3 regions of the Pseudomonas sp. FME51 genome follow, and region 1 is predicted to be linked to each of the others. Evidence: predicted binding sites of a transcription regulator. Region 1 holds the regulator's gene; each other region holds the start of a gene.

Region 1 (10,176 bases):
CATTCCCATGAGCTGCTCGGCCATGAGGAAGTTCAGCAGCTGCTCAAGGTGCTGGCCAAGGCGTCGCCCAAGCTGGCTGAGGAATTGGTGCCGGGAATCATTTCCCTGTCCGGCCTGCTCAAGGTGTTGCAGGGGTTGCTGCAGGAGCAGGTACCGGTAAGGGATATCCGTACCATTGCCGAGGCCATCGCGAACCAGTCGGGCAAGAGTCAAGATACCGGCGCTTTGATCGCCGCGGTGCGCATCGCCTTATCCCGCTCCATCGTGCAAAGCATTGTCGGGCTTGAGTCCGAGCTGCCTGTAATTACCCTGGAGCCCAGGTTGGAACAGATATTGCTTCAGAGTCTGCAGAAGGCCGGTCAGGGCAATGATGACGGCATTTTGTTGGAGCCGGGTATGGCGGAGAAGCTGCAGCGATCGCTTGCCGATATGGTGCAGCGTCAGGAAATGCAGGGCAAGCCGGCGATATTGCTGGTCGCCGGTCCGGTACGCAACATGATGGCAAGGTTCGTCAGATACGCGGCGCCCGGAGCGCAGGTGTTGTCCTACCAGGAAATACCCGATAGCAAGCAGGTCACCATCGTTGCCACCGTCGGACAGAATTGATTTACACAGGGGTGAGTCAGGCCATGAGAGTCAAACGTTTTTTTGCAGCAGACATGCGCTCGGCAATGAAACTGGTGCGCGATGAGATGGGAGCGGATGCTTCCATCATCGCCAACCGGCGGGTAGCTGGTGGTGTCGAGCTGACTGCGGCGCTGGATTATGAAGCGCCGCGCCTGACACCGCCCACGCCCGGCCTGGATCTGGAGCTGAAGAAGACCCAGGAGCGCATCATCAGCGCCCGAGCCAGTCTGCAGGAAGGCGAGCGTCCGTCCGATGGCCCCAGTGTGAACCGTCAATTATTCGGTGACAGCATGCGCCAGGCTGCAGAGCAAGGCTCGCCAGTGGCGCGTGATCTGCTGGAACGGCTGCACAGTGAGCGTGCAGCGCCAACAGCACCCATAGAGGCGGCAGCCAAGCCTGCTCCTGTGGCGACGGATGATTTTGACGCTATGCGTTCGGAAATTGCCGGTTTGCGCGACATGCTCGAATCACAGCTGGGTGGCCTGGCCTGGGGGCAGGTCAATCAACATCAGCCGCGGCAGGCCAGCCTATGGCGCCGTTTGGTGCACCTGGGACTGCCCCCGGAGCTGTGCAAGGAATTATTGGCCAAGGTGGTCGATGTGACCGACATACGCCAAGCTTGGCGCCTGTTGCTGGCACATCTGGCCCAGGGCATTCCCGCTCTGCGGGAAGAGCTGATCGATCAGGGCGGCGTAATTGCCCTGGTCGGGCCGACCGGTGCCGGCAAGACCACCACGCTGGGCAAGCTGGCGGCGCGCTACGTGCTCAAGCACGGCAGCCAGAGTGTGGCGTTGGTGACCATGGATACCTACCGCATTGGCGCGCATGAGCAGTTGCGCACCCTGGGCCGAATCCTCAACATACCGGTACGGGTGGTGGATGAGCAGAACAGTCTGAATGACGTCCTTGAGGAGTTCGGTAACAAGCGTCTGGTGTTGGTGGATACGGCCGGGCTGCAGGCGCAGGATCCGCAATTGCGCGGTCAGCTCAGTGAGTTGGCAGCGCAAGGCTCGCGTATCAGCACCTTGTTGGTATTGGCGGCTACCAGTCAATATCGAGTGCTCAAGGCGGCGTGGCACAATTACCGCAGTTGCAACCCGGTGGGCTGCGTTCTGACCAAAGTGGATGAGGCCGCCACGCTGGGCGAGGCCATGGGGCTGGCTATGGAGCAACGTCTCCCGGTAGCCTATGTGGCTGATGGCCAGCGCATCCCCGATGATCTGGCACGGGGTGTCGGACATCAGCTGGTCAGTCGCGCCGTAGGTCTGGCAGGCAACGAGGTGGCAGCCGACCAGACCATGGCCGATGTTTTTGCCGGTATACTCCATAGTCAGCGCGCAGGTTAACGATTTGATAAAGGCGACAGTATAGATGGGCAATCATCCGGTTCAGGTAATCGCAGTTACCGGCGGCAAAGGCGGCGTCGGTAAGACCAACGTGTCGATCAACCTGTCCCTGGCGCTGGCCGAACTCGGGCGTCGCGTGGTGTTGATGGATGCTGACCTGGGGTTGGCCAATATCGATGTGCAGCTGGGGCTGCGGCCCAAGGCGACATTAGCGGATGTATTGGCAGGCAACTGCGATCTGCGCGAAGTGATGATCACGGGTCCGGGTGGAATACGTATCGTGCCCGCGGCCTCGGGGGCCGCTGAGATGGTCAATCTCGGGCCACGTGAGCATGCCGGGCTGATTCAGGCGTTCAGCGACATCGGCGATGACATGGATGTGCTGATTGTCGATACCGCTGCCGGCATCGGTGATTCGGTGGTCAGTTTCGTCCGCGCCGCCCAGGAAGTCATTGTGGTGGTGTGTGATGAACCGACCTCGATCACCGACGCCTATGCGTTGATCAAGCTGCTCAATCGCGACCACGGCGTGACCCGCTTCCGGGTACTGGCGAATATGGTTCACACCCCGCAGGAAGGGCATAATGTTTTCAACAAGCTGCTGCAGGTGACTGACCGTTTCCTGGAAGTGGCTCTGCAGTACGTTGGTGCCGTGCCCTACGATGAATCCATCCGCAAGGCAGCGCAGAGGCAGCGCGGAGTATACGAGGCTTTCCCGCGGAGCAAGGCCTCGCTGGCCATCCGCGGCATCGCCCGCAAGGTCGACGCCTGGCCATTGCCTTCCAGTCCGCGCGGGCATCTGGAATTCTTCGTCGAGCGCCTGGTGCAGCGGGCCGAAATACCGTCATGAGCATAGGGGCAGGGGGCGGCGTCAATATGTATGCGCGTACCATGGGGGCTGCCACTGAGCAGGACCGCCTGGTGCAGCAGTATGCGCCGCTGGTCAAACGTATTGCCTACCACATGCTTGCCCGCCTGCCCGCCAGTGTGCAGGTGGATGATCTGATTCAGGCTGGCATGATTGGTTTGCTGGAAGCCTCGCGCAAGTTCGATCATGGCAAGGGTGCCAGCTTTGAGACCTATGCTGGGATCCGCATTCGTGGTTCGATGCTGGATGACGTGCGCAAAGGTGATTGGGCCCCCCGCTCGGTCCATCGCAACACCCGCCTGGTCAGCAGTGCAATCCGTGCCGTTGAGGCGAAAATTGGCCGTGATGCTAAAGATCACGAGGTTGCGGCCGAATTGGACATGAGCCTCGAAGATTATTACGCGATTCTCAATGACACGGCTGGCAGCAAGTTGTTCAGTTTTGAAGACCTGTTGGAGGCCGGCGCGCCAACCGAGATCGGCTCCGATCATGAGCCCTTTGATGGGGTGGAGGACGAGCGCTTTCGCAAGGCATTGGCCGAAGCGATAGACAAGCTGCCCGAACGCGAGCGGCTGGTGCTGTCGCTGTATTACGACGAGGAGTTGAACCTCAAGGAAATCGGTGCGGTGCTCGGCGTAAGCGAGTCCAGGGTCAGTCAGTTGCACAGTCAGTGCGCAGCGCGTCTGCGCGGCCGTATGGCCGACTGGCGCGACGGTTGATTCGGGTTTCCCAGCGTTACGTCTGGTCAGTGGCAACAGTTTCGCAGAGTGCAAGGTGACTGCACTTCTTCTGGTTTGTATGGAGGTCCACTTGGACAAAAACATGAAAATTCTCATCGTCGATGATTTTTCGACGATGCGACGCATTATCAAGAACCTGTTGCGTGATCTCGGTTTCACCAATACCGCAGAAGCCGATGACGGCACCACGGCGTTGCCGATGTTGCAAAGCGGCAACTTCGATTTTCTGGTGACCGACTGGAATATGCCGGGTATGAGCGGGATTGACTTGCTGCGTGCGGTGCGTGCAGATGAACGCTTGAAGCATCTGCCGGTGTTGATGGTGACGGCAGAAGCCAAGCGCGACCAGATCATCGAGGCGGCCCAGGCGGGCGTCAATGGTTATGTAGTCAAACCCTTTACTGCCCAAGCGCTGAAAGAAAAAATCGAGAAGGTTTTTGAGCGGGTCGAGGCCAGATGACTTCCGGGGGCAAGATGGCACTGAGCAGTAATCCCGGCCAGACGATCGCCGATGAGTTCGAGCATTCCCTGAAAAACAATGCCCGGAAGTTGGTGGATCACCTTGAAGACGGCGATTACCGCGAGGCAGTCCTGGTCATCCACGAGATCAATCAGGCCCGCGACCGCGGCCTGTATTACGAGGTTGGCAAGCTTACCCGCGCGCTGCACAACTCGATCATCAATTTCCAGATCGACACTGTGCGTACGCTCGATAGCGAAGCTGAAGCCGCGGAAGCATCGAAGATCTCCGACGCCTCTGACCGCCTCGACTACGTGGTCAGACTGACGGACAAGGCTGCCAACCGGACCATGGATCTGGTCGAGAGCAGTGCGCCGGTGGTATCGGCGCTCGGCCGCGAGGCGGCAACCTTGCGTGCCGAATGGGCACGGCTGCAGCGGCGGGAGATGAGCGCGGCGGAATTCCGTGAGTTGTCACGCAATATTCTGGCGTTTCTCGAGCGCAGCGAGCAGCACAGCGGCGAAGTATCGGCGAACCTGAACGATATCCTTATGGCTCAGGACTACCAGGATCTGACCGGTCAGGTGATCAAGCGCGTCATCACTCTGGTGCATGATGTTGAGGAGAGTCTGCTGAATCTGGTGCGCATGGCCGGCCAGGTCGACCGGATAGCGGGTATTCAGCACAACCTTTCCGAGCTGGATGAAAAAAAATCATCGCAGAAGGGTGAAGGTCCGCAGATTCATGCCGATAAGAGGGATGATGTGGTGTCGGGACAGGATGAGGTCGACGACCTGCTGTCCAGCCTTGGGTTCTGAGGGAGTACTAAATGAGCTTTGATGCGGATGAAGAAATTCTCCAGGACTTTCTGGTAGAAGCTGGGGAAATTCTCGAATTGCTGTCGGAACAGCTGGTCGACCTGGAAAACCGCCCCGACGATACCAATCTGCTCAACGCCATTTTTCGTGGCTTTCATACCGTCAAAGGTGGTGCTGGCTTCCTGCAGCTTGATGCGCTGGTGGCCTGCTGCCATATCGCCGAAAACGTATTCGATATCCTGCGCAAGGGTGAGCGTCAGGTCGATGCCGAGCTGATGGATGTGGTATTGCAAACCCTGGATACCATCAACAGCATGTTCACCCAGGTGCGTGAAGGTGCGGCGCTCACGCCTGCTGAGCCGCAACTGCTGTCTGCGCTGTCAGTGCTGGCGCAGCCTGCTGCCGATACCGCTGGGCCTGTTGCAGAGGTCGCAGCTCCTGCCGTAGAGCCAAGCGTTGCCGAGGTGCAACCGGAAGCCGGAGATATCACGGACGATGAGTTCGAGCTGTTGCTCGAGGCGCTGCACGTCAAACCGGAAGAAGACTCGACGCCCGAAGCGCCTGCTGCTGCCAGTGATGACATCACCGATGACGAGTTTGAAGCTCTGCTAGACCAGTTGCATGGCACGGGCAAGGGGCCGGGTAGTGCCGAGCCCGACACAGCCGCACCGGCTCAGCCCGACACCCTCCCGGAATCGGTGGCTGACGTTATTACCGATGATGAGTTCGAAGCGCTGCTGGACCAGCTGCACGGTCCTGGTAAGGGGCCCGGTGTTATTGCTGACGTAGCGCCTGTCAAAGCGACTCCGGTTCCTTCCGAGCCGGCGGCCGGGCCTGTGTCCGTCGTTGCCCCCAAAACACCGGCACGCGAAGAAAAGAAGAGCGAGCCGGTCAGCGAGGCGCCTGCGGCTGAAACCACAGTGCGAGTGGATACTGCGCGCCTCGATGACATCATGAACATGGTGGGTGAGCTGGTGCTGGTGCGCAACCGGCTGATGCGTCTGGGTGTCGACCGGGAAGATGAAGAGCTGGCCAAGGCGGTGGGTAATCTGGATGTGGTCACCGCTGATCTGCAGGCCTCGGTGATGAAGACCCGCATGCAGCCGATCAAGAAAGTGTTCGGCCGCTTCCCTCGGGTGGTACGCGATCTGTCGCGCAGCCTGAAAAAGGAAATCACCCTGGAACTGATCGGCGAAGACACTGATCTGGACAAGAACCTGGTCGAGGCGCTGGCTGATCCCTTGGTGCATCTGGTACGCAACTCGGTGGACCATGGCATCGAAATGCCCGACGAGCGGGAAGCTGCCGGTAAACCGCGGGTTGGTCGGATGGTCCTTGCTGCCCGTCAGGAAGGCGATCATATCCTGCTCACCATCACTGATGATGGGCGCGGCATGGATCCCGAAGTACTGCGCGCCAAGGCAGTGGAGAAGGGCATGATGGATCGCGACGCCGCCGAGCGACTGAGCGACGGGGAATGCTTCAATCTGATTCTGGCTGCGGGCTTCTCTACCAAGACCGAGGTGTCCGACGTGTCCGGTCGCGGTGTCGGTATGGATGTGGTCCGGACCCGTATTTCCCAACTCAATGGCACCATTGCCATCGAATCGACCAAGGGCAAGGGCACGCAGATTGCCATCAAGGTGCCGCTGACCCTGGCGATCATGCCGACGCTGATGGTGATGCTGGACAATCAGGCGTTCGCCTTGCCGCTGGTCAGCGTGAACGAAATCTACAGTCTTGATCTGTCGCGTACCAACGTAGTGGACGGGCAGGAAGTGATTCTGGTGCGCGACAAGGCGTTGCCGCTGTTCTGGCTCAAACGCTGGCTGATGCCCGGTGCTGAACAGGATGCCGACCGTTCCGCTGCCAGTGTGGTGATCGTATCGGTCGGTACCCAGCGGGTAGGCTTTGTGGTCGACCAGCTGGTGGGCCAGGAAGAAGTGGTCATCAAGCCGTTGGGGCGCATGTTGCACGGTACCGCCGGTATGGCGGGTGCGACTATCACCGGCGACGGGCGCATAGCGCTGATTCTGGATATTCCCGGCCTGCTCAAGCGCTACGCGCGCCGCGGCTGAGGGGAGACGATATGGTGGTCAAGGTGCTGGTGGTGGATGACTCCGGGTTCTTTCGTCGTCGGGTGGCGGAAATCCTCGGGGCCGATCCGCAGATCAAGGTGGTGGGTACGGCAACCAACGGCAAGGAGGCGGTTGAGCAGACCCTGGCGCTGCATCCTGACGTCATCACCATGGATTACGAGATGCCTGTGATGGATGGCATCACTGCGGTACGCCAGATCATGCAGCGTCAACCGACCCCGGTGTTGATGTTTTCCTCGCTGACCTACGAAGGTGCACGGGTGAGTCTCGATGCGCTGGATGCCGGTGCGGCCGACTATCTGCCGAAGAATTTCGAGGATATCTCACGCAATCCGGACAAGGTTCGCCAGTTACTGTGTGACCGGGTGCACGCCCTGGCGCGCAGCAATCGACGTTCGTTGGGTTTTTCTGCGCCCACCACGGTACCAGCGCCTGCGAAAGTAGCGGTGCCGGCGTCGTCCTCCAGATCGACGACTGGCTCAGTTGCGCCGCCGGTGCATGTCACCTCCGAACCGGCCCGACGCAGTCCGGCACCGCGCAAACGCGACTACAAACTGGTGGCCATCGGTACCTCTACCGGTGGCCCGGTGGCGCTGCAGAAAGTCCTGACTCAATTGCCTGCGGACTTTCCGGCACCGCTGCTGCTTATCCAGCACATGCCGGGCGCTTTCACCAAGGCTTTCGCCGAACGACTGGACAAGCTGTGCCGGATTTCCGTCAAGGAGGCAGAAGATGGCGACACCCTGCGCCCCGGCGTGGCGCTGCTCGCACCAGGCGGCAAGCAGATGATGCTCGACAGTCGTGGTGTGGTCCGTATTCTGCCGGGCGACGAACGTCTCAACTACAAACCCAGTGTTGATGTGACCTTCGGCTCCGCAGCCAGGGCACTGCAGGATCGGGTGCTGGCTATTGTCCTGACCGGTATGGGTGCCGATGGCCGGGAGGGCGCACGCATGTTGAAGCAGGCCGGCAGCTCAGTTTGGGCGCAGGACGAGGCCAGTTGTGTCATCTACGGCATGCCGATGGCGGTCGCCAAGGCCAATCTGGCTGATGGTGTTTATGACCTCGACGATATTGCTCGCTACCTGACCGAGCTGCGCTGATGGATATCCTCAGCATCATTGGCATGATCCTGGCGTTTGTCGCCATTATCGGTGGCAATCATCTGGAAGGCGGGCATGTCAGCGCGCTGCTGAATGGCCCGGCAGCGCTTATCGTCATCGGCGGCACTCTGGGTGCGGTCTTGATTCAGACGCCGTTACCGGTATTCAAGCGAGCGTTGGGGCTGTTCCGTTGGGTGTTCTTTTCCCCAGCCAACCCGCTGCGCGAAAGCATTGGCAAGATCGTCAACTGGAGCAATGTGGCGCGCAAGGACGGACTGCTCGGGCTGGAAAGCATCGCCGAAATGGAGCCCGATCCATTCGCCAGCAAAGGCCTGCAGCTGCTGGCCGATGGCTGCGAGCCGGATGCCCTGCGCAGCATCCTGGAAGTTGAGCTGGTCAGTCGCGAAAACAATGATCTGCGCGCTGCCCGAGTCTACGAAAGCATGGGCGGTTACGCGCCAACCATTGGCATCATCGGTGCAGTCATGGGGCTGATTCACGTCATGGGTAACCTGGCCGACCCGTCGATGCTCGGCAGCGGTATTGCTGTGGCCTTTGTCGCCACCATCTACGGGGTGGCGCTGGCCAACCTGTTGTTGTTGCCCATCGCCAATAAGCTCAAGGCGGTCATATTGCAGCAATCCTGCCACCGGGAAATGATGTTGGAAGGACTCCTGTCGATCGCCGAAGGGGAAAATCCACGCTCCATCGAAATGAAGCTCGAAGGCTTCCTGGACTGAAGCATGCGCCGTCGCCGCGAAGAGGAAGAGGTCAATAATGAACGCTGGATGGTGTCCTATGCCGACTTCATCACGCTGCTGTTCGCCTTTTTTGTGGTTATGTATTCGATCTCCTCGGTCAATGAGGGCAAATACAAGGTGCTCTCGGATTCGCTGATCGGGGCATTCAGCCAGACTGCGAAAACCATCGATCCGATCCAGATTGGCGAGCACATGCCACGCTCTGTGGTACCACTGCCGGAAACGGCACCCCAGGCGTCGATGGTCACGGCACAGACCGGCAGTAGCGGAGCGGCCAACGATCCGTTGGAAGACATCGCCGAGGCCATGCAGGCAGCGTTCGGTGAGCTGATCTCGGTGGGTGATCTGCAGGTGCACGCCAATGAATTATGGATTGAAATCGAGCTGAATTCGGGGCTGTTGTTTCCCAGTGGCGATGCGCTGCCGCTGGATGCCGCTTTCGCTCTGATCGAGCGGATTGCCGATATTCTGACGCCCTATGACAATCCGATTCATGTAGAGGGCTTTACCGACAACGTACCCATCAGCTCGATGACCTATCCCACCAACTGGGAACTGTCAGCGGCACGCGCCGCGAGTGTGGTACGCATGCTCAGCGCCGGCGGTATCGATGCTGCGCGGCTGGCTGCAGTGGGTTATGGAGAGCACCGGCCGGTTGGCGATAACACGACAGCGGCGGGGCGGCGGGCGAATCGCCGGGTGGTGCTGCTGGTATCGCGTTACACGGACACACGACATCAGAACCTGCAGGCTGGGTCTGCTGAGCTGCAGGGCATGCGTCAGGCGCGGGCCGAGACCGGTGATGGCAGCAGGATAAGTGGTACCAACTGATGCAACAGCGAATCGGCAGGAGCAATAGGTCATGAGAGTCTGGGCAGTAGCCAATCAGAAGGGCGGAGTGGGCAAGACCACCTCGGCGGTGGCCTTGGCGGGCCTGTTGGCGGACCAGGGTCAGCGCGTATTGGTGGTTGATCTGGACCCGCATGGTTCGATGACCAGCTATTTCGGCCATGATCCGGATCGCCTGACCAGCAGTGTCTACAACCTGTTTCAGCATCAGGGCCGAGTGCCGGAGGGGTTGGCTGCCGCCTTGCTGTTGGAAACCTCCCATGAAAATATCCGACTGCTGCCGTCCAGTACTTCACTGGCGACTCTGGAGCGTCAGTCTGCTGCTCAGGGTGGGTTCGGTCTGGTGGTTTCCCGTGCGCTGGAGCAGCTGCGCAGCCAATTCGACTTTGTCGTCATCGACAGCCCGCCATTGCTCGGGGTGTCCATGATCAACGCCCTGGCAGCCTGCGAGCAGCTGGTCATCCCGGTTCAGACCGAGTTTCTGGCCATGAAGGGATTGGAGCGT
Region 2 (10,176 bases), on a different contig from region 1:
CGCATGGATGTCATTCGTCTGTCCGGCTATATCGCCGAGGAAAAGCTGGCCATTGCCAAGAATCATCTATGGCCGCGCCAGCTGGAACGTGCGGGCCTGCGTAAGAGTCAGCTACGTATCACCGACAAGGCGCTGCGTCAGGTGATTGAAGGGTACGCCCGGGAAGCCGGGGTGCGCAACCTGGAGAAACAGCTGGCAAAAGTGGTACGCAAGTCGGTCATGAAGCTGCTTGAGGAGCCTGACCAGAAGCTGAGTATCAAGCCGGAGAACCTGCAAGAGCTGCTCGGCACGCCGGCCTTCCGCACCGAGAAAACGCTCAAGGGAGTCGGCGTGGTAACCGGGTTGGCCTGGACCTCCATGGGCGGAGCTACCCTGCCGATCGAAGCCAACCGGGTACACACCCTGAATCGGGGATTCAAACTCACCGGCAAGCTGGGTGAGGTGATGAAGGAATCGGCGGAGATTGCCTACAGCTATCTCTGCGCCAACCTGCGGGAGTATCAGGCGGACACGGCGTTCTTTGACGAAGCCTTCGTACACATGCACGTGCCCGAGGGCGCGACGCCCAAGGATGGCCCCAGTGCCGGGGTCACCATGGCCAGCTCCCTGCTCTCCCTGGCTCGCAACAAGGCACCCAGAACGGGCATCGCCATGACCGGGGAAATAACTCTAACCGGGCAGGTACTGCCGGTGGGCGGCATCCGCGAGAAAGTCATTGCGGCGCGCAGGCAGTCCATCTTCGAACTGATATTGCCGGAAGCCAACCGGGGCGATTATGAAGAGCTTCCCGACTATCTGCGGGCAGGCATGGCCATCCATTTCGCGGCACGTTATAGCGATGTCGCCAAGGTATTATTTGCCTGATGGAGAGCCCTTGAACCCAAGGCGTCCTCCGGACGTCCTGGGTTTCGGTTTTTGTGAAGGGCGACTCACTGCAGCGGCGGCCAACAACCCTGCCCTCTGATCCGCCAGAATCTATCCGCTACCCCGTTCAATCAGCCTTGCGCAGGGCACTCCCAGGCAGCTCGAAATGACTGGTGAAGTCTTCATTCAGCTCGCCAAAGCCGGGCGCACCGATTTCGCACCCATCCAGACCCAGCATGGCGTGTTCGAGATGTGAACTTTCTTCCAGCGAATCAGCGACGCGAGACTCAGCCACGGAGGTTGATTGCAAAATCGGTTGTGCCCTGCCAAGACAGTCACAAGTTGAGGTAAACTGTCGACTTTGCCGACCCAGCTGGACCCTTCCATGAGCGATGTAGACAAGCTGTTTGCAGCCCCGCTGCCGCAGGTCAGTGATTTTGTTTTTGATCACAACGTGGCGCGGGTATTCCCTGACATGATCAAACGCTCCATCCCCGGATATCCCACCATAGTGGAAAACATCGGAGTGATTGCAGCCCAGTACGCCCAGCCCAGCACCCTGATCTACGATCTGGGTTGCTCGCTCGGTGCCGCCACCCAGTCCATGCGTCGGCATCTGGCCGGCGGGGACAGCCGGATCATCGCAGTCGACAATGCCGAAGCCATGACCGTACGCTGCCGCGAGTATCTCGCCGCGCAGGATTCAATGATGGAAGAGCTGGTACCGACGACCGTCGTGCATGACGATATTCTGCAGCTGCCACTGGAACCCTGTTCGGTGGTGGTGCTGAACTTCACGCTACAGTTCATCGCCCCCGAACATCGCCTTGAAATGCTCACCCGCATTCGTCAGGCCTTGCTGCCCGGTGGCGTCCTGATTCTCTCGGAAAAATTCCGTTTTTCCGATCCAGCTACGCAGCAGCACCTGGAGCAAGTGCATTACGCCTTCAAGCGTGCCAATGGTTACAGCGAGCTGGAAATTGCCCAGAAGCGCAGCGCCATTGAGAACATCATGCTGCTGGACACCCAGGAAGCGCATCTGGAACGCCTGCAAAGCGCCGGCTTCAGTCATGCCTGCAGTTGGTTTCAATGTCTCAATTTCGGTTCAATAATGGCTTACGCGTGATCGATTACTCACCCTTATACCGCGACCTCAACAATACCCCTCTGAAAGATTGGCTGGCCGACCTGCCAGCCGCATTGGAACGCCGACTGGCGGATGCGCGCCGGCATGGCGACCTACCGCGCTGGCAGGCCTGCCTGGAGCAGCTACCGGACCTGCTGCCCAGCACCCTGGATCTGCAGCAGGCAGTACGCATCGGCCTGGCTGATGAACTGACCAGCGTTCAGCGCCAGACCCTGGGCGACGCGCTTCGGGGACTGCACCCCTGGCGCAAGGGGCCGTTCGAGCTGTTTGGTGTGCACATCGATACCGAGTGGCGTTCGGACTGGAAATGGGACCGCGTCGCACCGCATCTCGATCTTCAGGGCAAGCGCGTTCTGGATGTGGGTTGCGGCAACGGTTATCACATGTGGCGTATGTGGCAGGACGGCGCGAGCATGGTCATCGGAGTCGACCCGAACTTGCTGTTTCTCACCCAGTTCGAAGCCATCCGTCGCTACCTGCCCGACGCGCCGGTATGGCAGCTGCCGTTTACCCTGGAAGAGCTGCCCGAACCCACCGGCGGTTTCGATACGGTTTTTTCCATGGGCGTGCTGTATCACCGTCGCTCGCCATTGGATCATCTGTTGCAGCTGAAGGCCTGTTTGCGCCCCGGTGGCGAGCTGGTGCTGGAAACCCTGGTGATCGAAGGTGACGAGCAGCAGTGCCTGATACCCGAAGACCGTTATGCACAGATGCGCAATGTATGGTTCCTGCCGTCGGTAGCCATGCTGGAACGCTTTCTGCGCCGCTGTGGATACACGGATGTGCGCTGTGTCGACGTGAACCGCACCAGCCAGGAAGAACAGCGCAGTACCGAGTGGATGCGTTTTCAGTCACTGCCGGATTTTCTCGACCCCGGCAATCCACTGCTCACCTGTGAAGGCTATCCAGCACCACTGCGCGCCACCCTGTTGGCCACCCGCCCCTGATATCCGTCAAGCTCCGCAGCAGCCTGCAGCACCGCGCAGGCTGCTGATCCAGCCCAGGGCCAGCCATGCCGGTGGAATATCCGGCCAGTCATTGTCACCCAGACCCGCTAGATCGTAGCCCGCCACCCCCGAACGCGCCAGCAGCCGTTCCAGCCACCATTGCAGACAGGCGCCGTCACCCATGACATGCCGATTGGCCATATCAGCCCGTAAACGTATGGGTAGCGACTCGAACAGCAGACTGTCGATGGCCGGAAATATCTTGCGCTCATTGTCCAGGTAGGCGGAACGCGCTGCCGGAGCCAGCTCCAGCAGCCGAGCCAGCGTCTCGAGTTGCGCGGCATATTGCCGATGACTGTGCAGCGGGTCCAACCGCTGTCGCCAATCCAGCTCAAGCCGTTCCACGGCTTCAACCAGCGCCAAGGCGCCAGCCGCAGGCGCATCCAGCAGACTGCCCAGCAATTGCCGTTTCTGCAGCGGCAGCGATTGCAGCAGCAGAGCAAGCTCGGCGCTGCTCGACCCCGGCTCCGGTTGCCAGTTACCCAGTCCAGCATCAAGCAGTCCACCCGCACGAGCGCAGCGCGCCGGCCAGGTAGCTGGCTGCAGTTGCGCTCGCAATTGCGACCAGTGCTCGGTTAAAGTGTCTTTCTGCCGGCCCAGCCAGCGCTCTGCCTGCATGCGCCGGCGTGATTTATACTTTGTCATCCGTTACCTTGCCCAATCTTTCCCTGATGCCCTGGATAATGCCACGATTGTCTTCGGCAAGCATGTCCCGGTTCGATAATGGAGTAGCACGACATAAGTCCAACGTAAAATGCCCGAGCCGCGCACTATAGAGCCCCACGCCGACACCCTGCCCCACCCGTGCGGCGAGTTTTTCCAACACTCCCGACAGCAAACTGTCGCTGAGCGCCCCGATGGCCATTTCGCTGCCTCCCGCCAGGGCGATGTTTCTCAGGACATGCCGTGCCAAACGCCAGCTGCTCAGTTGGGTCATGGGTAACCCGTAGCATATGGCGACACGTTGCATCATGCGTACGTTACGCCATACCACCAGCAGCAGATCGACTGTCACCCAGGGGCTGGTTGCCACCAGCAGGCCGGTGCCCACAGCTTCCCGGCGCAGCATACGCCGGGCCTGAGCATCCAGTGGTTGATAGAACAACAGGTTCAACCGACGGCTGACTTCCTCGGCGCTGTGCGAAGTATCCAGATCCGCACAGGCAGCCGTCATACGCGCCTGTAATGGTGTGCCCTGATACAACGCCTGCAGTCGATCAAGCCAATCCACGCTCAAGCGTTCGCGCGGGTCCGCCAGGGCCGCCTGCATTTCCAGGCGCAACTGCTCCAGGTCGGTCAGCCGCGCCCGTTGGCGGCGCACATCCAGCCAAGCCTTGAGGCCAGTCCCGGCCAACGCCAACCCCAGCAGACCGACCAGCGTTCCCGCCAGTGGCTGCCACTGCCACGCTGCGAGCGCCCATTGACTCCACTCGAGTGCAACGCCACCCAGCACCACTGCACCGACCAGTTTGGCCAGACGGCTCGGCCAGCGGCTGCGTGGCGGTGCGTTCAGCAATCCCGGTTCGGGCAGCTCAGCCGCAACCGCCTGCTCCCGAGGCGTCAGGATGACGTCACCGAGTATCCGCGTACGCAGAGTATCTTCAGTGACAACAGGCTCACTCAGGGTTTCCAGAATCCGGGTCTTGGGTTGATCATTCACAGCGCGTGTCCCTCCACCATCCAACCGATCAGCTCGTCCATACGATAATGCGGGAACGGCTCATTACGGTGCAGCCCGGCGGGCGGGCGTAGTTGCAGCAGTTCCGGGCCACCGATTTGCAGATCCAGCGGAAGATGCTCGGGAACCCCACCCGGCTGATAACGTACCCAGCCACTCTGCCCCTCCAGCCCCGCGACCAGCGCATCACCTTCCTGTCGCGTGGCGCGTACCGCCGCCAGCGGAAATCCGCGTACCTGCACACCACCGTGGCGTACATCCGCCAGACTGTCGGTCAACAGATCCTCCAGACATTGCTGCACTGCGCGCTGCTGGCTCGGCGCGACCTGATCCACCTTGGTAGCGCACACCGCCAGCTGACTGATACGCGGTCGAAACAACCGGCTCAGTAAGCTGTCCCTGCCATAGCGGAAGCTCTGCAGCACCGACTCCAGCCCCGCTTTCAGGTCCGCGAGAGCAGGCTGTCCGGCATCCATAGGTCCGAGCATGTCGACCAGCAGAATCTGTCGGTCCAGCCGGCTGAAATGTTCGTCATAAAAGCCCTTCACCACATAGTCGCGATAGTAGCGGAAGCGCGCTTCGCAGGCCGACCACCAGCTATCCGCTGCGCCCTGAGTGTGGCGATTGGCACTGAGCAACGGAATAAACAGCAGCATCTCGGCAGCGATGCCGCTACCCGGCAACAGAAAACGTCCCGGCTGGTTACGGGACAACCCCGCCTCGCTGCGGCTACGTTGCAGGAAGTCGGTCCAGGCAGCGGCCAACTCGGCGAGTTGCGCTGCATCCTGCGGGGCCTGCGGATCAATCGCTGCAAGAGCCTCACGCAGCGGGCCGGCAATACTGCGCCGCGGCTCGGCATCCAGCCAATCGCGCATTTGCTCACACCACTGCCCGTAGTCCATAGCCAGCAATGGCAGGTCAAGCAGCCATTCTCCGGGATAATCGAGAATTTCGACACGCAACGAGCGGCTACTCTGTACTCGCTTGAGCAGACCGGTCTGGCGAAAGCGCAGATCTATCACCACCCGCGACAGATCTCGAGTGGATTCTGGCCAGCGCGCCGGCTCGCCAGCGAGGGCTTCCAGCGCCTGCAGGTAGGCGAAGGGTTGCTCCACGCCATCGCGCTGCCAACGCACCGCTTCCAATCGGTCAAATGGTGCGCGCCGCGACAGCAGCCCGCGCTGATGATTCTCCAGCTGGTTGATCAGACTGGTAATGAAAGTCGTCTTGCCCGCCCGACTGAGCCCGGTCACCCCGATGCGCAGGTGCGGGCTACCCAGACTGGCGGCTTGCTGACGAACGTTTTCCAGCCACTGCGGTTGTTTTATTCCTGGCATGCAGGCACTCCCGGAATGATTTATGGTCTATGGGCAGTATCGCACAACAAGGCTAGGGAAAAATTCAATGGCACACGCAGACACGCACAGCAAGGCCGTAGGTTACCTGCTGTGGATTTTCGGATTCATGGGCGCGCACCGTTTTTACTATGGCAAACCCTGGACCGGCACCCTGTATTTCTTCACTCTGGGACTGTTCTTCATCGGCTGGATCGTCGACCTGTTCCTGATCCCGTCCATGGATGATCATGCTGACCAGCGTTTTCGCAGCGGTCGGGTCAATTTCAATCTGACCTGGATACTGCTGACGTTTCTCGGGATCTTTGGCGCCCATCGTCTGTACATGGGCAAATGGATCACCGCCATCATCTACTTCTTCACCGGCGGCCTGTTTCTGATAGGCGTGTTGTATGATTACTGGACGCTCAACGAGCAGATTTCAGTGAAGAATATGGAAAAGGCCTGGTAATACCAGGCCCTTCTTTATAACGGATCGTTGCGGGTCAGCAGCTCATCGGGAAGGTGCACGATCCAGCCTTCCTGCTGCGGTGGCATCTGCAGGTGATAGCCTTGCTCTTTCAGATTGGCGAGCACTTGCAGAATGTCTTCGCGCGCCAGCTTGCGCTCCTCAGTGAGCACCATGTCCATGGCATGCTCAGGCTTGCCAAACAGTTTCAACAATGGCTCCGGCACCTCAGTTATGCCTTTCTCTCTCGGCACGTACAAATACATGCCGTCCTTGCGCGTGCTTCGATAGATGGAACACAGCACCTTCATGCGGATTGCCCCTTGGTGGAGAATTGATTTGCCAATGCCAACAGCTCTTCGCCCATCAGCTCACGTCGCCAGCCAGTCAGCTCCTCCGGCAACGAATAGGGGCCGCACGGATAGCCGGTGCGTACCATGGCTTCGAGCACTTTCTTGCGCAATACGATCTCACTCGCTATACCCAGGCGCTCGGCATGCTGCTGGCCGACCTTGCGCAGCGTCTTCAACAGCCGATTGGCATCCGCAGGCAGAGGTTCCGGTACCGGCTGTGGCCATTGTTCCTGCGGCACCGTCTGCCCCTGACGAATCAGATCCAGAATAGTCTGACCATCCTGGCGAACCGTGCGCGGATGCATATCTTCCATGCGCGCCAACGCCTGCAGTGAATCGGGTTGCCGCTGCGCCAGTGGACACAGCGTAGCCTCCCTCACCAGTCTATTACGCGCCTGGTCGCGCTGCCGCGCCTGACGCTCACGCCAGTCACACAACACCTGCAGAATAGCCAGCTCGGCGGGCTTCAGCCGCCAGGCCTGCTTGATCCGGTGATAGGCTTCGGCGGGCTCTACCATCACCCGGGCATTGGCTACCATGTCGGCGCTGTCTTCCAGCAGCCAGCCGGTGAGACCTGCAGCCTCGATGCGCGGCGCCAGCAACTTGTAGACTGCTGCAAGGTGCACCGTATCGTCGGCAGCATACTGCAGCTGCCGATCGCTCAACGGCCGCTGCAGCCAGTCGGAGCGGGTCACATCCTTGGGCAGTTCGATATCCAGCAGCGCATGCACCAGTCGCGAATAGCCCATGGAAAAATCCATACCCAGAAAAGCGGCAGCCAGCTGCGTATCGAACAAAGGGGCAGGCAGAGCGCCACAAAGATGTAGGAAAACTTCCAGATCCTCACCACAGGCGTGCAGCACTTTGACTACCGTGGGGCTTTCCAGCAACGCGACCAACGGCGACCAGTCGGTAATTGCCAACGGATCGATCAGAAAGGCACGCTCGCCGTCGCCAATCTGAATCAGCCCCGGGATCGGGAAGAAGGTTTCCGTGCGGACAAACTCGGTATCCACTGCCACAAATGGTAACTGCAGCCACTGTTTGCACCAGTCGGCCAGCTCGGCGTTCTGGTCGATCATGAGAGGACGAGCCTCGGTTGAGGTCATAAAATATTGGTTCCTTGGCTTAGGCGCACAGTATAACCGACCCGTTCCTTCGCGCGGACGGCAACTTTCAGTGGATATGCATAACCAGCTATTTTCTTTGACCAGGGGTCAAGGTTGACGCACATCAACCGATATAGAGCCATGGCCTTATAGTATGCGCTGCCAGAAGGTCAGTCGGAGGCAGTATCCACCAAGGAGTCAGCATGGCGTTTTTTCAGCACCTACAGCTCAAATACAAATTTTGGGCGGTCAACAGCGTGACCTTTACCAGCACTCTATTGCTGGTACTCGCAGCGCTCTGGGTGGAGCAGGACCGCATTCATACGGTGCGTCAGGACATGGCCCGCGAGATGATTCTGTCCAGCACCACGGACACCGCCCCCACCGGGCTGCGCTGGCTGAACCCAGCCTCCTCCGCAGGCACTGCAAGGGGGGCGGCGCAGTGGATTCCAGCCAGCCAGCTGAATGCGCCAGCGGCAGCTACCCTGCATGGCGCCTGGCTGGCCAGTCGTGACGGCAAAGCACAGCTGCTCGGCGTCGAGCGACAGGATTATCTGAGCCTGCTGCAGGACCGCGCATCGCTGTATGCCATCGTCGTACTGCTGTTGATGCTCGGCGTGCTGGGCGTATCCCAGCTACTCATATCCTTCATCACCCGCAACATTCTCACCCTCCGCGATGTCATGCTCACGGTTCAGCAAACAGGTGATCTGACCTTACGGGCTTCCGTTGACTCACGGGATGAAGTCGGTGCCATGGCGCAGGCTTTCAACGCCATGCAGACCGCCCAGCAAGACGTGGTTGGCACCGTGCGCCAGGCCGCCAGCCAACTGGAACAGGGTACCGATGAAATGGCTCGGCTGATGACTGGGGTAAAAGACGGCATGGTGACCCAGCAAGGCGAAACTGACATGGTGGCTGCCGCGGTCAATGAGATGAGCGCCACAGTCCAGGACATTGCCGGCAACACAGCTGTCACCCGTGACCAATCCACCCAGGCGGATACCCTGGCGCGTGAAGGACAGAATCAGGTGCTGCGTGTCAGCCAGACCATTACCGGCTTGGCCGCCAGCATCGAGCGCTGCACACTGCATATGCAGACACTCGAAGGGCACAGCCAGGAGATCAGTGGCGTCGTACGGGTGATCCGCGAGATCGCCGAACAGACCAACCTGCTCGCTCTCAATGCCGCCATCGAAGCTGCCCGAGCCGGCGAATCCGGCCGCGGCTTCAGTGTGGTTGCTGACGAAGTGCGTGCCCTGGCGCAACGTGTACAAAGCTCCACAGACGAAATTCAACGCATGATCGAGGCTCTGCAGGGCGGTACCCATGATGCCGTAACGGATATGCAGGACAGCGCCCGCCTGACCCACGAATCGGTCGAACAGGTGGAGCAGGCAGGCTCTGCACTAGCGGAAATCACTGCATCGGTGAGCCAGATCAGTAACGGCAACAGCGAAATTGCCTCCGCCGTCGAGCAGCAGAGCGAAGTGGCCGAGTCCATTACCCAGAGCATTATCCAGATTCGAGATGTAACCGAGCAGACTGTGATGCAGACCGTGCAGAGTGCTGCTACCAGCGAACAGCTGGCAGCGCTGGCTCATCAGTTGAATGCCGCCGTGGGACGACTGAAGACCTGAGTCAGAGCTTCCCCTCAGAAAAAGCTGAGGGGGAGCTCTGCTAATTACTGCAGAGCAATGCGTGCACGATTGTTTTCGATAGTCGCCGGGCCGATGCCCTTGACCACAGCAAGCTGCTCCACCGACTCGAACTGGCCATTTTCCTGGCGATGGGCAACGATGGCTTCGGCCTTGGCCATGCCGATACCTGTCAGGCTTTCGGCGATCTCGGCCGCGCTGGCATTGTTGATATTGACCGTTATCATGGGTTCAGTAACGGTTTCGGCGAATACCGGCATGGCAAGCCAGGCGGACAAACTGAGGATGACAGCAGCAAGAATACTTTTCATGATATTTCTCCATTGAATTGAGGGGAACCGCACATCAAGGGAGAAACCCGAACAACAATCAAACGATAACGCTTCCCTGCGGCACCCGGTCAAACTAGCTCCAATAGCGGGGCAGCAACAGTGCTTAAAGGCGAATGTGTGAAGAATCTCTCACAACAACGCCGTTTGTCATCCAGATGATGACAGGTTAACGCCAAAGATGGCATTATGCCTTCATCGCTACTCATCGGAAAAGGATAGCCACGT
Region 3 (10,176 bases), 150 kb from region 1:
GCGACCAGTCTGGCGGTGCGGGTTTCCTGTTCGCCCAACTCCGGGTGCTGATGAATGTCCCGGCGCCAGTCGATGAGTTGTGATTCGATTGCTGATGAATCCTTGCGGATCTGCTCTTCAAGGGAGGAGGGAGTGGTCTGTGCAGCAGTATGGGCACTGAATACCAGACCAGTCAGCAGTGCGGAATAGAGAGGTTTGCGTAGAAAGTTCATATGGTTACCTTGGTGTTGGGGCTGTCCTTGCGCATTTGCAGTACCATTTCCCTAGGTCAGACAAGTTTAACGTATTGATGTGCCACCGAATTGCGAACGGAGTAACTGAATGTGTGAATTGATGGGTATGAGCGCCAATGTCCCGACGGACATCTGCTTCAGTTTTTCCGGGTTGATGCAGCGCGGTGGCAAGACCGGACCGCATTGTGATGGCTGGGGTGTGGCGTTCTACGAAGGCAAGGGGGTGCGCTGTTTTCATGATCCGGCGCCCTGCCATAGTTCCGCTGTTGCACAGCTGATCGAGAGTTATCCGATTAAGTCGGAGAATGTGATCTGTCATATCCGTCAGGCCAACGTTGGCCGGGTCAGCCTGGTCAATACTCATCCATTTACCCGCGAGCTATGGGGGCAGTACTGGACCTTTGCCCATAACGGTCAGATCAATGACTTTGTTGCCGGTCCGGGGCCTTTCCAGCCGGTTGGCAATACCGACAGCGAAGCTATCTTCTGCGATCTGCTCAATCGCCTGCGTGGGCGCTTTGCTGAGCAGCCTGATCAAGCGCAGATACTGGCGTCGTTGACTGAAGCCTGTGCCGAATATGCGGCGCGCGGCGTGTGTAATATGTTGCTGAGCAATGGGGAATGGCTTTTCACGCTGTGCACCACCAAGCTGGCGTGGATTACCCGTCGTGCGCCTTTCGGACCCGCCCATTTGCGGGATGTGGAGATGGCGGTGGATTTTCAGGAGCACACCACGCCGAATGATGTGGTGACCGTGATTGCCACTGAACCGCTGACCAGTAATGAGCAATGGCGTGCCTGTGCGCCTGGGGAATGGCGCTTATGGCAGGGCGGCGAAACCATTAGCCAGGGTATGTTGGCAGGCCGTCGATCTGTCTGAACTCGCGGCAACCAACCCCGTCGTAATTCAGAGTCAGTTGAAATTACGAGGTCATTGCCATGCATAAGCACATCAGCCAATCCGCCCTGACAGATCTATTGAAATGGCAGGGCCAGACTTGCCTTTCGCTTTATATGCCGATGGAGCGCAGATTTCCTGACAGGGAACAGAACCCGGTCCGCTATAAGAACTTGTTGCGCCTGTTGAGTGAACAGCTGGGCGAGGGTGCGAATGCGCAGACACGGCAGTCGCTGCAACAGTTCGAGGGGCTGTTGAGCGACGCGGAGCTGTGGAGCAAACCCCGTGGCGGACTTGCCGTGTTGGCGGGTGGAGACGAATTTCGCGTTTTCGTGCTGCACCAATCGGTACCCGAGCAGGTGCGGGTGGACCGTCAGCTCTATTTGCAGCCGCTGTTGCGTATCAGTCAGACGGACGGCCATTTCCAGTTGCTGAGTCTGACGCGGGATAAGGTGCGGTTGTTCGAGGGCAATCAGGATTCGCTTGAGGAAGTGGAGCTGCATGAGGCGGTGCCGCGTAATCTGGAACAGGCGCTGGGGACGGAGCTGACGCCAAAGGACCAATCCGGCCAGCCGGGTGGGTTCAGTAAGGCGTCGGAAAAATCCGCCGGCATGACCATGCATGAGGCTGGGGGTGGTGGCAAACAGGCTGAAATCAACATTGATCGAGAGCGGTATTTTCGCGTCGTGGACAAGGCGATCAGCGAGCACCATTCGCGGGGCATGCCATTGATTCTGGCTGCGTTGCCGCGCAATCAGGCCGCTTTCCGCGCCGTCAGCCACAATCAGCAGTTGCTGGCAGAAGGTGTTGCTCTCGACCCTGCGCTACTGGATGTTGCCACGCTACGCCAGCACTGCGATGAAATCATGACCCGGCGTTACAACGCATGGCTGGATGGCTTGCTTGAGCGTTTTGGGGCAGCTCAGGGTACCGGCCTGGCTTGTCAGGATCTGAACGAGATCGGTCAGGGCGCTGTTGCAGGACGGGTGTCGCTGCTGTTGGTTGAATCAGGACGCAAGGTGCCCGGGGTGGTCAGCAGTACCAGTGGGGCGGTTGATCTGTATCCGGTCGACGAGGGCGGCGCTGTTGAAAATGGCGCGGATGTACTGGATCAGCTGATTCCGCAGGCTTTGCGCAATGGCGCTGAAGTGGTGGTCGTATCTCCGGGCGTGATGCCAACCGAAGCGGGTGCTGCTGCAGTTTTCCGCTTCTGATCTTTTACAACGAGGGTTGAGATGGAACTTAACCGTTCTGACCTATGAAGAGCGAAGGGGCTATTCCTTCAGAGATCTGGAGCCAAACCACTGCTCTATTCTGTCACTTGCCTGGGTTTTGACATCGTCGGTGATATACACCGAGACGGTAGCCAGCGCGGCTAACAGCACGCCGAGGTCGTCGGTGTAGCCGAGCATGGGCGCAAAATCGGGGATCGCATCGAGCGGGAAAATGAAATAACCCAGCGCGCCATAGATGGCGGTCTTGGCCCAGCGGGGCGTCTGCGGGTCCTGAGCTGCGTAATACAGCCAAAGCACCTTCTCAACCACCTCTTTGCCAGCGGTCTTGGCGTAGCGGGACAGCTTGCTCCATAAGCCGCTTTCACTGAATTTCTTTTCGAAGCTGTGGAATTGTCTGGTCATGGTCGCTCCTGTAGATCATAAGGCGCGCAAGAAAATACGCCTGTGCTCAGACTACAGACCACGACAGACAGTTGAAAGTGCGGATGACTGGAAGGAGAGAGATGCCCCGGGGAACCGGGGCATCTGATAGTGCTTAGAGCAGAACGAAGTTGTAGGTCAGGTAGACGCGAACCTGGTCCTGGTCGCGGCCGCCATTATTCTCAGCAGCGCCGGAGCGCAGGCTGGCGTGACGCAGCGATACACCCAGATCCTTCAGGAAGCCCTGCTGCACGGTGTAATCCAGGCGCAGGTTACGTTCCCACTCGCTGTCGCGCTCGCCGGCACGGGTATCGAAGTCGCTGCCGCGCAGGTACTTGGCGGTGAACTTCAGGCCCGGTACCGTGTCGGCGAAGTTGTAGCTGTACTGGCCAACCCAGGTCTTCTCGCCGGCACGCTCGAACTTGTTGATCTGCGAGTCGGTGATCAGGTAGGCAGTGGCACCGCCACCATTGTTGAGGTAGGCAAAGTCGCTGTCGCCGCTCATCTTCTGGTAGCCCAGGCCCAGGCCGTGGTTGCTCAGCTTGTAGGTGAACATGGCGCTCATGGCGCGGTTGTCTACTTCGCCGTTGTTGTAAACGCCCTTGGCAGCGTAGCCAGCTTCACCACTGTCATTGGCACCGGTGGAGCCGCTGTCGAAATAGCGCAGGTCGGTAATCAGCTGACCGGCACCCAGGTCCAGGGTGTGGACGGCACCGAGGTAATGCTGCTTGTAGTAGTCCTTGAGCTTGGCGAAGTAGTAACTGGCAACCAGATTGTCACCAAGCTGGGCATCACCACCGGCATACTGGAACTTGTTCACGCGCTCGGAACCGCCACCCAGCAGCAGGCCTTCATGGGAGGTGGAGTTACGGCCACTGGCTTCGTCGAACTGACCGAGGCGCAGGGTCAGATTGTTGATTTCCTTGGAGGCCAGCATCGCGCCGCTGTAGGTTTGCGGCAGCAGGCGACCGTCGTTGCGGCTCACTACCGGCAGGCTGGGCTGCAGGCCGCGACCGATTTTCAGCTCGGTCTCGGATACCTTGGCCTTGGCGGCGAAGTCGATCTGGCTGAATTCATTGACGGCGCTGTCGTCATGATCCAGCGGGAACATGGTGCCGGGGTTGCGGCTACGGTCAGCTTTGCTGGTGCGGCTGCCCGAATCCAGGCGGATACCCGAGCGGGCGAATACGTCCAGACCGAAGCCGATCGGGCCCTGGGTGTAGCCGGACTGGAAGTTGAGCATGAAGCCCTGGCCCCACTCTTCATCCTTGGAAACGCCGTCACCTTCACGGTAATCGCCATTGAAATACAGGTTACGCAGGCTCAGATTAGCCTTGGCGTCTTCGACAAAGCCGGCGCTTTGAGCGACAGACAAAGTAGGCAGAGCCAGCAGGGCAGCGGTTACGCTGCTGGCGATCAATGTTTTTTTCATTATGTTATTCCTCGAGTGCACATTCTCAGGGTTGCCCAGCGGGCGGACGTTTTTCAACCGCTGTAACATAGACGTAACAGCTAGAAAATCAAGTAATTAAGACTTGAACCTAGACTAATGTATTAGAGGCTCACTTTTATTTAAAGCCCTATGGCTATTTGGCAGCATCATAGAGTGGGCGTACTTTCGGAATATTGCTCTGCAAATTCTGAATTCGACCCGAAGATGTCGGGTGCGTGCTCATGAACGCCGGTGGCTGACCTTGGGAGGCGCTTGCCATTTTCTGCCAGAGTGTCACCGCTGCATCAGGCTGATAACCCGCGCGAGCGGCCAGTTCCAAGCCGATCAAGTCGGCTTCGGTTTCGTTGGAGCGACTGTTTGGCAGGGTCAGGCCATACTGTACCGCCATATCGGCCACCTGACGCGTACCTTCCCCCAGGCCCAACAGCGAGCCGATTACCTGGGTGCCCATTTGCGTGGTATAGGCGCGGGAAATCGCTTCGCGGCCATGTTCGCGCAAAGCGTGGGCAATTTCATGGCCCATGATCTGGGCTATTTCATCGTTGGTCAGCTTCAGTTTGTCGACGATACCGGTATAGAAGAGAATCTTGCCGCCCGGCATGCAGCTGGCATTCAGCTCATCGCTCTTGATCAGGTTGACTTCCCAGTTCCAGCTGCGGGCATCGGGACGGAAGTGATCCACCTCTTTCACCAAACGGTCGGCAATGGTGCGCAGGCGTTTGAGCATCGCTGCGTCGGTGTTCAGCAGCTTCTTGTTTTTCGCTTCGGTGAGCATTTCGTTATAGGACTCGGCCGCCATTTGATCGACCTCGGTGCTCGATAGCGCACTGAACATGTACTGGCTGCGGTCAACGCCGACAGCTCCGCCCTGGGTGGTTTGGACGCTTTCGCAGCTGGCGAGCAGCATGAACGGCAGACAGCAAAATAAACGAATACGCATGACGGATTTTCCTACCGTAATGTTTGGGTAATGGACGTTCTGCACAATACCAGATCATCGCTGAAGGTTTGACCATTCCTGCCGATAAAGTACTCACGACGGTTTTCACGAGTTCCCCCATGAAATTCAGATCCATACAGTTTTCCATTGCAGCGCTTGCCGGCGCCTGTCTGTTTGTCGCAGTAGGAGGTATGACCCTGTATGCGTTGAATGCTTTTGATCGCAATCAGAGCATGGTTGCCGAGCGCACTGAGCAGATCCTTGACGAGCATGTGCGCAGCGAGCTGGAAGCGGTAGCCAATGCCGAAATGCTGCGTATCCGCCAGCAGCTGGAGCAACCCTTTGCTGTGAATGAACAGCTGGCGCTGCTCAATCGTCAGGTCGGTGATATACAGGATGGTCTGCCGGCGCTGATGATCAGCCGTAAGGAGATGTTGCACTATGTCCGCAAGCTATTGGAGGATCGGCCCGAGCTGCTGGCTCTTTATGTAGCCTGGGAGGCGGGCGCATTTGATGGACTGGATGATTTTCATGCAGGAACCGGGCTGCCCGGGCATAGCCAGAGTGGGCAGTTCATTCCTTACTGGTACCGGGACGAGGATGGCTCGATAGGGCTTGATCTGCTGACGGAGCTGGATGACGAGACACTGTTGGATAACGGTATTCGTGCCGGTGAGTATTATTTTTGCCCCCGAGATACTCAGGGCCCTTGCGTGATTGATCCGGCTCCCTATGAGGTGGGGGATCGTACGGTAATGCTGGCATCCTTTACTGCCCCGATCATGCTCAATGGTGAATTTCTCGGGATTGTCGGTGCGGACCTGTCGCTGGACTTTCTGCAGTCCATGTTGGAACAAAGTAATAACCGCCTGTACGACGGGGTGGGGTATCAGGCACTGATCAGTACCAACGATAGGTTGGTAGCCTGGACAGGTGACGAGGCCGCACTCGGCCAGCCCGCCGAGCAAGTGCTGGATGCTGCTGGGATGGCCAACCTGAAGCGGTTGGCCGATCAGCCGATCTATGAAGTGGACCGGGCCAATAACCAGATCGAACTCTGGATGCCGGTTCCGCTGGGTAACTCCGGTACCCGCTGGGCATTGTTGATCAGTCTGCCGTTGGATGTGGTGATGGCGAAACTGGACGTGTTGGAAGCTGAGCTGGCGCAGCAGCAGTCGAGCGCGACTGTGACCCTGGCGGCCATCGGTGCGCTGATTGCGTTGATCGGCCTGGGCGTGATGCTGCTGGTCGGTTATAGCCTGGCCCGACCGGCACGTCGCCTGGCAACCATGCTTAATGAAGTGGCCCAGGGAGATGGCGACCTTACCCAGCGGCTGGCGGTCGACCGTGCCGATGAGTTCGGCGACATTGCCCGCGGATTCAACGGCTTCCTCGATAAGCTGCAGGGCATGATGCGTGACGTGGTGGACTCGGTGCAGCAGGTGACTGATGCTGCCGAAAACACGGCGGATATCGCCATGCGCACTAATGATGGTGTGCAGACTCAGCTCGGTGAGATCGAGTTGGTGGCAACGGCTGTAACGGAGATGACCGCCACGGCTCAAGATGTTGCACGCAATGCTGGATTGGCCGCAGAGGCGGCAGGCAATGCCCACGGCTCGGCCAGCCACGGGCGCAAGGTGGTGCAGGATACGGCAGACACCATTCAGCGCCTGGCGGCTGATATGGAGCGCGCGGTGCAAACCGTGCAGACCCTGGCCCATGACAGCGAGAATATCAGCTCGATTCTGGATGCCATTCGTGGGATTGCCGAGCAGACCAACCTGTTGGCGCTGAATGCGGCTATTGAAGCGGCGCGCGCCGGGGAGCATGGCCGCGGCTTTGCGGTGGTTGCGGATGAGGTGCGCAATCTGGCATTGAAGACCCAGAGCTCCACCGAAGAGATTCAGCGGATGATCGAGCAGCTGCAGACCAATACCCGGCAGACGGTCAAGGTCATGGAGAAAAGCCGTGTGCGTACCGAGGAAAGTGTCCTGCAGGCCGAAGAAGCTGACGCAGCACTCACCTCGATTACTCAGGCGGTGTCGGTGATCAATGACATGAACATCCAGATCGCCAGCGCAGCGGAGCAGCAGAGCGCGGTGGCCGAGGACATCAACCGCAATGTCAGCACTATCGGTCAGGTCGCCCATTCGGTGGCCGAGGGCGCCGGTGATGCGTCCAGCGCCAGCGCTGGCCTGACCAAGCTGGCCGAGCACCAGCGGCGTTTGATCAATCAGTTCAAGGTGTAGGCTGGGGGGCCGGGACGTAGAGCAGGGGAGCGATCATGTCCCTGCCAGGACCACTAATCCAGCCTGACGGCATGGCCTGTGGGGTTGCAGCAATGGGGGCCTTGAGTGGCGGGGCTGCTGACCGCGGGGTTGACCGGGTACATCAACTGTACCTGGGAGTCGGCATTCAGCAGCAGCGGTTGCAGAGCACTCGGCGCGGTAGCATCAGCTAGCCAGATGGCCTGTTCGGCCTTGTTGAGAGTGACGGGCATGCGTCCGCCCAGGCGTGCCGGGAGGCCTTTGGCAGGGGCCGTGATCAGCGCGCAGCTGTCCCAATAGGTACCATCATCCAAGGCGTAACGGTCCCACAGGCCAGCCAGCGCAAGGCCTCCATTCTGCTGGCGCAGATACCAGGGTTGCTTACGCCGCCCCTGCTGCTGCCAGACATAGAAACCGTCCACTGGGATCAGGCAGCGCCGCTGTACCAGTGGTTCGCGGAACATGGGCTTGTCATGCAGAAACTCGGCCTGTGCGGAGAAGGCTGCGCGGCTCAGGTCGCGCAGCCAGCTGGGCGTCAGATTCCACAGCACCTGGCTGCACTCGAGTTGGCTGTTCACCTTGCGCAGAATCAGCAGTCGATTACCGGGGCAAACATTCCAGTTGGGTTTCCAGTCTTCGGGCATCTCTGCCAGCGGCGCGCTGAACTGGGCGAGTCGGCCGCTCACAGCGGATCTTCCTCGCGACGCAGGTCCAATTGGTAATTTTCCATATCCGCATCGACCCATAAATGAACCAATATGGGTTGGCAGCATACCGAGCAGTCTTCTACATAGCTTTGCGAGCCGCCACTGAGATCGACCAACAGCCTGATCGGCTCGCCACAATGCGGGCAATTGCGGGCGCATTCATCCAACAATGGCATGGGCGTTCTCCTGGAAAGGGGCAATATGGGTAGCAGCCAGAGAGTCTAGCCCGTCCGTCAATTCGACGAAACAGCTACAGGGGAATTGTGAGTCGAATCGCGGCACCGCATAATGCGCGGTTTCCACCCCAAGGTAATGAGGAATACATGGGCGAGTTTGATGCCATCCGGCCCTATGGAGATGTTGAAGTGTCTGAGGTTCTGCAGCGTCTGCTGCGGGATGAGGAGTTGCTGCGGATGCTGGCCGGGTATCGGTTTCCGCGACTCAGCCGCTGGCTGCCGGGGGTAGCATCGACACTGATCGCAAACGGATTGCGTCGCGAGGTCCGCGGTATCGATAGCGTGGATGCGCTACAGCATCGCCTCGAACCCTGGTTGGACAAGGTGATCGAACGCAGCGCGCTGACTGTCACCTACAGCGGGCTGGAGCATCTCAGCAAGACCCAGCCATATCTGTTTCTGGCCAATCATCGGGATATCGCCATGGATCCGGCGTTCGTCAACTACGCGCTGTATCACGGTGGGCATCCCACGCCGCGTATTGCGATCGGTGACAACCTGTTGCAACGCCCTTTCGTCAGCGACCTGATGCGCTTGAACAAATGCTTCATCGTGCACCGTTCGGTTGCCGGTCGGCGGGAAAAGCTCACGGTTTATCAGACCCTGTCTGCCTACATCAACCATTCGATTCTGAGCGGACATTCAGTGTGGATCGCCCAGGCCGAAGGTCGCGCCAAGGATGGCTGTGATCGCACCGATACGGCGATCATCAAGATGCTGTGCATGAGTCGCAAGGGTGAGGACTTTGCCGATGTAGTGCGCTCGCTGAATATCGTTCCGGTGTCCATCGCGTATGAATGGGACCCCTGTGACCAGATGAAGGCACGGGAGTTGGAGCAGCGAGAGCACACCGGTGCTTACAGCAAGCAGCCGGGCGAGGACGACCGTTCCATCGCCATGGGCCTGACCGGTTATAAAGGTCGAGTGCATATTGCCTTCGGCAAGCCTCTGACGGGCGAACATCGGGATGCCAAAAGCGTGGCGGCGGAAGCGGATCGGCAGATTCTGGGTCTGTATCGCCTTTATCCCAGTAATTATCTGGCGATGGAGCAGTTGCTGTCGGAGCAGACGGAGGTCGATATCACTGGCTGGCGCGACCAGTTCGAAGTAGCCATGCTGGCCGCGGAAGAGAAGCGGTTTGCCGAGCGTCTGGCGGCTTGCCCCGCGGAGCAGCGGCTGTGGTGGTTACGACAATATGCCAATCCGGTAGCCAGCCGGCAGTGGGTATCAGACCAGGCGGGCAGCGAGGGTCAGCAGTAGAGCCAGCCCGAGACACACACCACCGACCAGCATGAACATCCGGTTGGCGCGGTGATTGACGGTGACGCCATTCAGCGTCAGTACGCCGCTTGTGTCAGCTGCCAGACGGTCGGCGCGGGCTGTACGCAGTTGCGTGGCGATGATCAGCCAGCTGCCGCTGAGACCATAGAACAACGCCAGGCAATTGAGCACAAAGGCGCTATTGTTCAAATAGTACATCCACGCAACCTGCAAAATGGGCATGCAACTGTCTCCGGATAGATTCGGTGCTCGTGACCCGCGGGTATAGTTGTTATTCTGGCTGGAGCTTGAATAGGTCGATGATCGGCGCGCATTCTAGAACAAACATCAATCAACCTCGATCCATGGCCTTGAAAACCCGATGAAAGGCAACTGCGCAACATTTGTCGCCTCGCCGGGTCCAACTACTCAGGCGCTGACCACAGACTCACCAGGGAGCCGTAAGGGTTTCCTGCACAGATACAGGATGGTGACACCATGAATACACAAATTCTCAAGAGCTG

The links. The regulator FliA, encoded in region 1, starts transcription of late flagellar genes. The targets are predictions, from matches to a motif close to CTAAAGTTTNNNNNNNNNNNGCCGNTAA.
Region 2: a site for FliA is predicted at 8,069-8,096, ahead of INT39_RS12050 (methyl-accepting chemotaxis protein). Genes of this name have one in related genera too.
Region 3: a site for FliA is predicted at 5,240-5,267, ahead of INT39_RS14365 (methyl-accepting chemotaxis protein). Genes of this name have one in related genera too.

Annotation. Positions count from the first base shown of each region.
Region 1 is NZ_JABUYN010000008.1:149,416-159,591, forward strand. It holds gene flhA (flagellar biosynthesis protein FlhA) at 1-606, shown strand, start outside; gene flhF (flagellar biosynthesis protein FlhF) at 630-1,973, shown strand; gene INT39_RS15070 (MinD/ParA family protein) at 1,999-2,823, shown strand; gene INT39_RS15075 (RNA polymerase sigma factor FliA) at 2,826-3,560, shown strand; gene INT39_RS15080 (chemotaxis response regulator CheY) at 3,664-4,041, shown strand; gene INT39_RS15085 (protein phosphatase CheZ) at 4,056-4,859, shown strand; gene INT39_RS15090 (chemotaxis protein CheA) at 4,871-6,937, shown strand; gene INT39_RS15095 (protein-glutamate methylesterase/protein-glutamine glutaminase) at 6,949-8,061, shown strand; gene INT39_RS15100 (flagellar motor protein) at 8,061-8,801, shown strand; gene motD (flagellar motor protein MotD) at 8,805-9,653, shown strand; gene INT39_RS15110 (ParA family protein) at 9,685-10,176, shown strand, end outside.
Region 2 is NZ_JABUYN010000006.1:29,593-39,768, forward strand. It holds gene lon (endopeptidase La) at 1-864, shown strand, start outside; gene INT39_RS12005 (hypothetical protein) at 992-1,159, opposite strand; gene cmoA (carboxy-S-adenosyl-L-methionine synthase CmoA) at 1,250-1,990, shown strand; gene cmoB (tRNA 5-methoxyuridine(34)/uridine 5-oxyacetic acid(34) synthase CmoB) at 1,954-2,958, shown strand; gene INT39_RS12020 (hypothetical protein) at 2,965-3,663, opposite strand; gene INT39_RS12025 (TIGR01620 family protein) at 3,650-4,678, opposite strand; gene INT39_RS12030 (YcjX family protein) at 4,675-6,033, opposite strand; gene INT39_RS12035 (NINE protein) at 6,101-6,502, shown strand; gene INT39_RS12040 (YcgL domain-containing protein) at 6,517-6,810, opposite strand; gene rnd (ribonuclease D) at 6,807-7,961, opposite strand; gene INT39_RS12050 (methyl-accepting chemotaxis protein) at 8,165-9,601, shown strand; gene INT39_RS12055 (ComEA family DNA-binding protein) at 9,646-9,930, opposite strand; gene INT39_RS12060 (response regulator) at 10,175-10,176, shown strand, end outside.
Region 3 is NZ_JABUYN010000008.1:396-10,571, forward strand. It holds partial or broken gene INT39_RS14335 (amidohydrolase) at 1-212, opposite strand, end outside; gene INT39_RS14340 (class II glutamine amidotransferase) at 322-1,113, shown strand; gene INT39_RS14345 (hypothetical protein) at 1,173-2,345, shown strand; gene INT39_RS14350 (YkvA family protein) at 2,406-2,768, opposite strand; gene INT39_RS14355 (OprD family porin) at 2,902-4,218, opposite strand; gene INT39_RS14360 (M48 family metallopeptidase) at 4,373-5,179, opposite strand; gene INT39_RS14365 (methyl-accepting chemotaxis protein) at 5,299-7,431, shown strand; gene INT39_RS14370 (SOS response-associated peptidase) at 7,485-8,135, opposite strand; gene INT39_RS14375 (CPXCG motif-containing cysteine-rich protein) at 8,132-8,332, opposite strand; gene INT39_RS14380 (1-acyl-sn-glycerol-3-phosphate acyltransferase) at 8,480-9,652, shown strand; gene INT39_RS14385 (hypothetical protein) at 9,620-9,895, opposite strand; gene INT39_RS14390 (glycine zipper 2TM domain-containing protein) at 10,163-10,176, shown strand, end outside.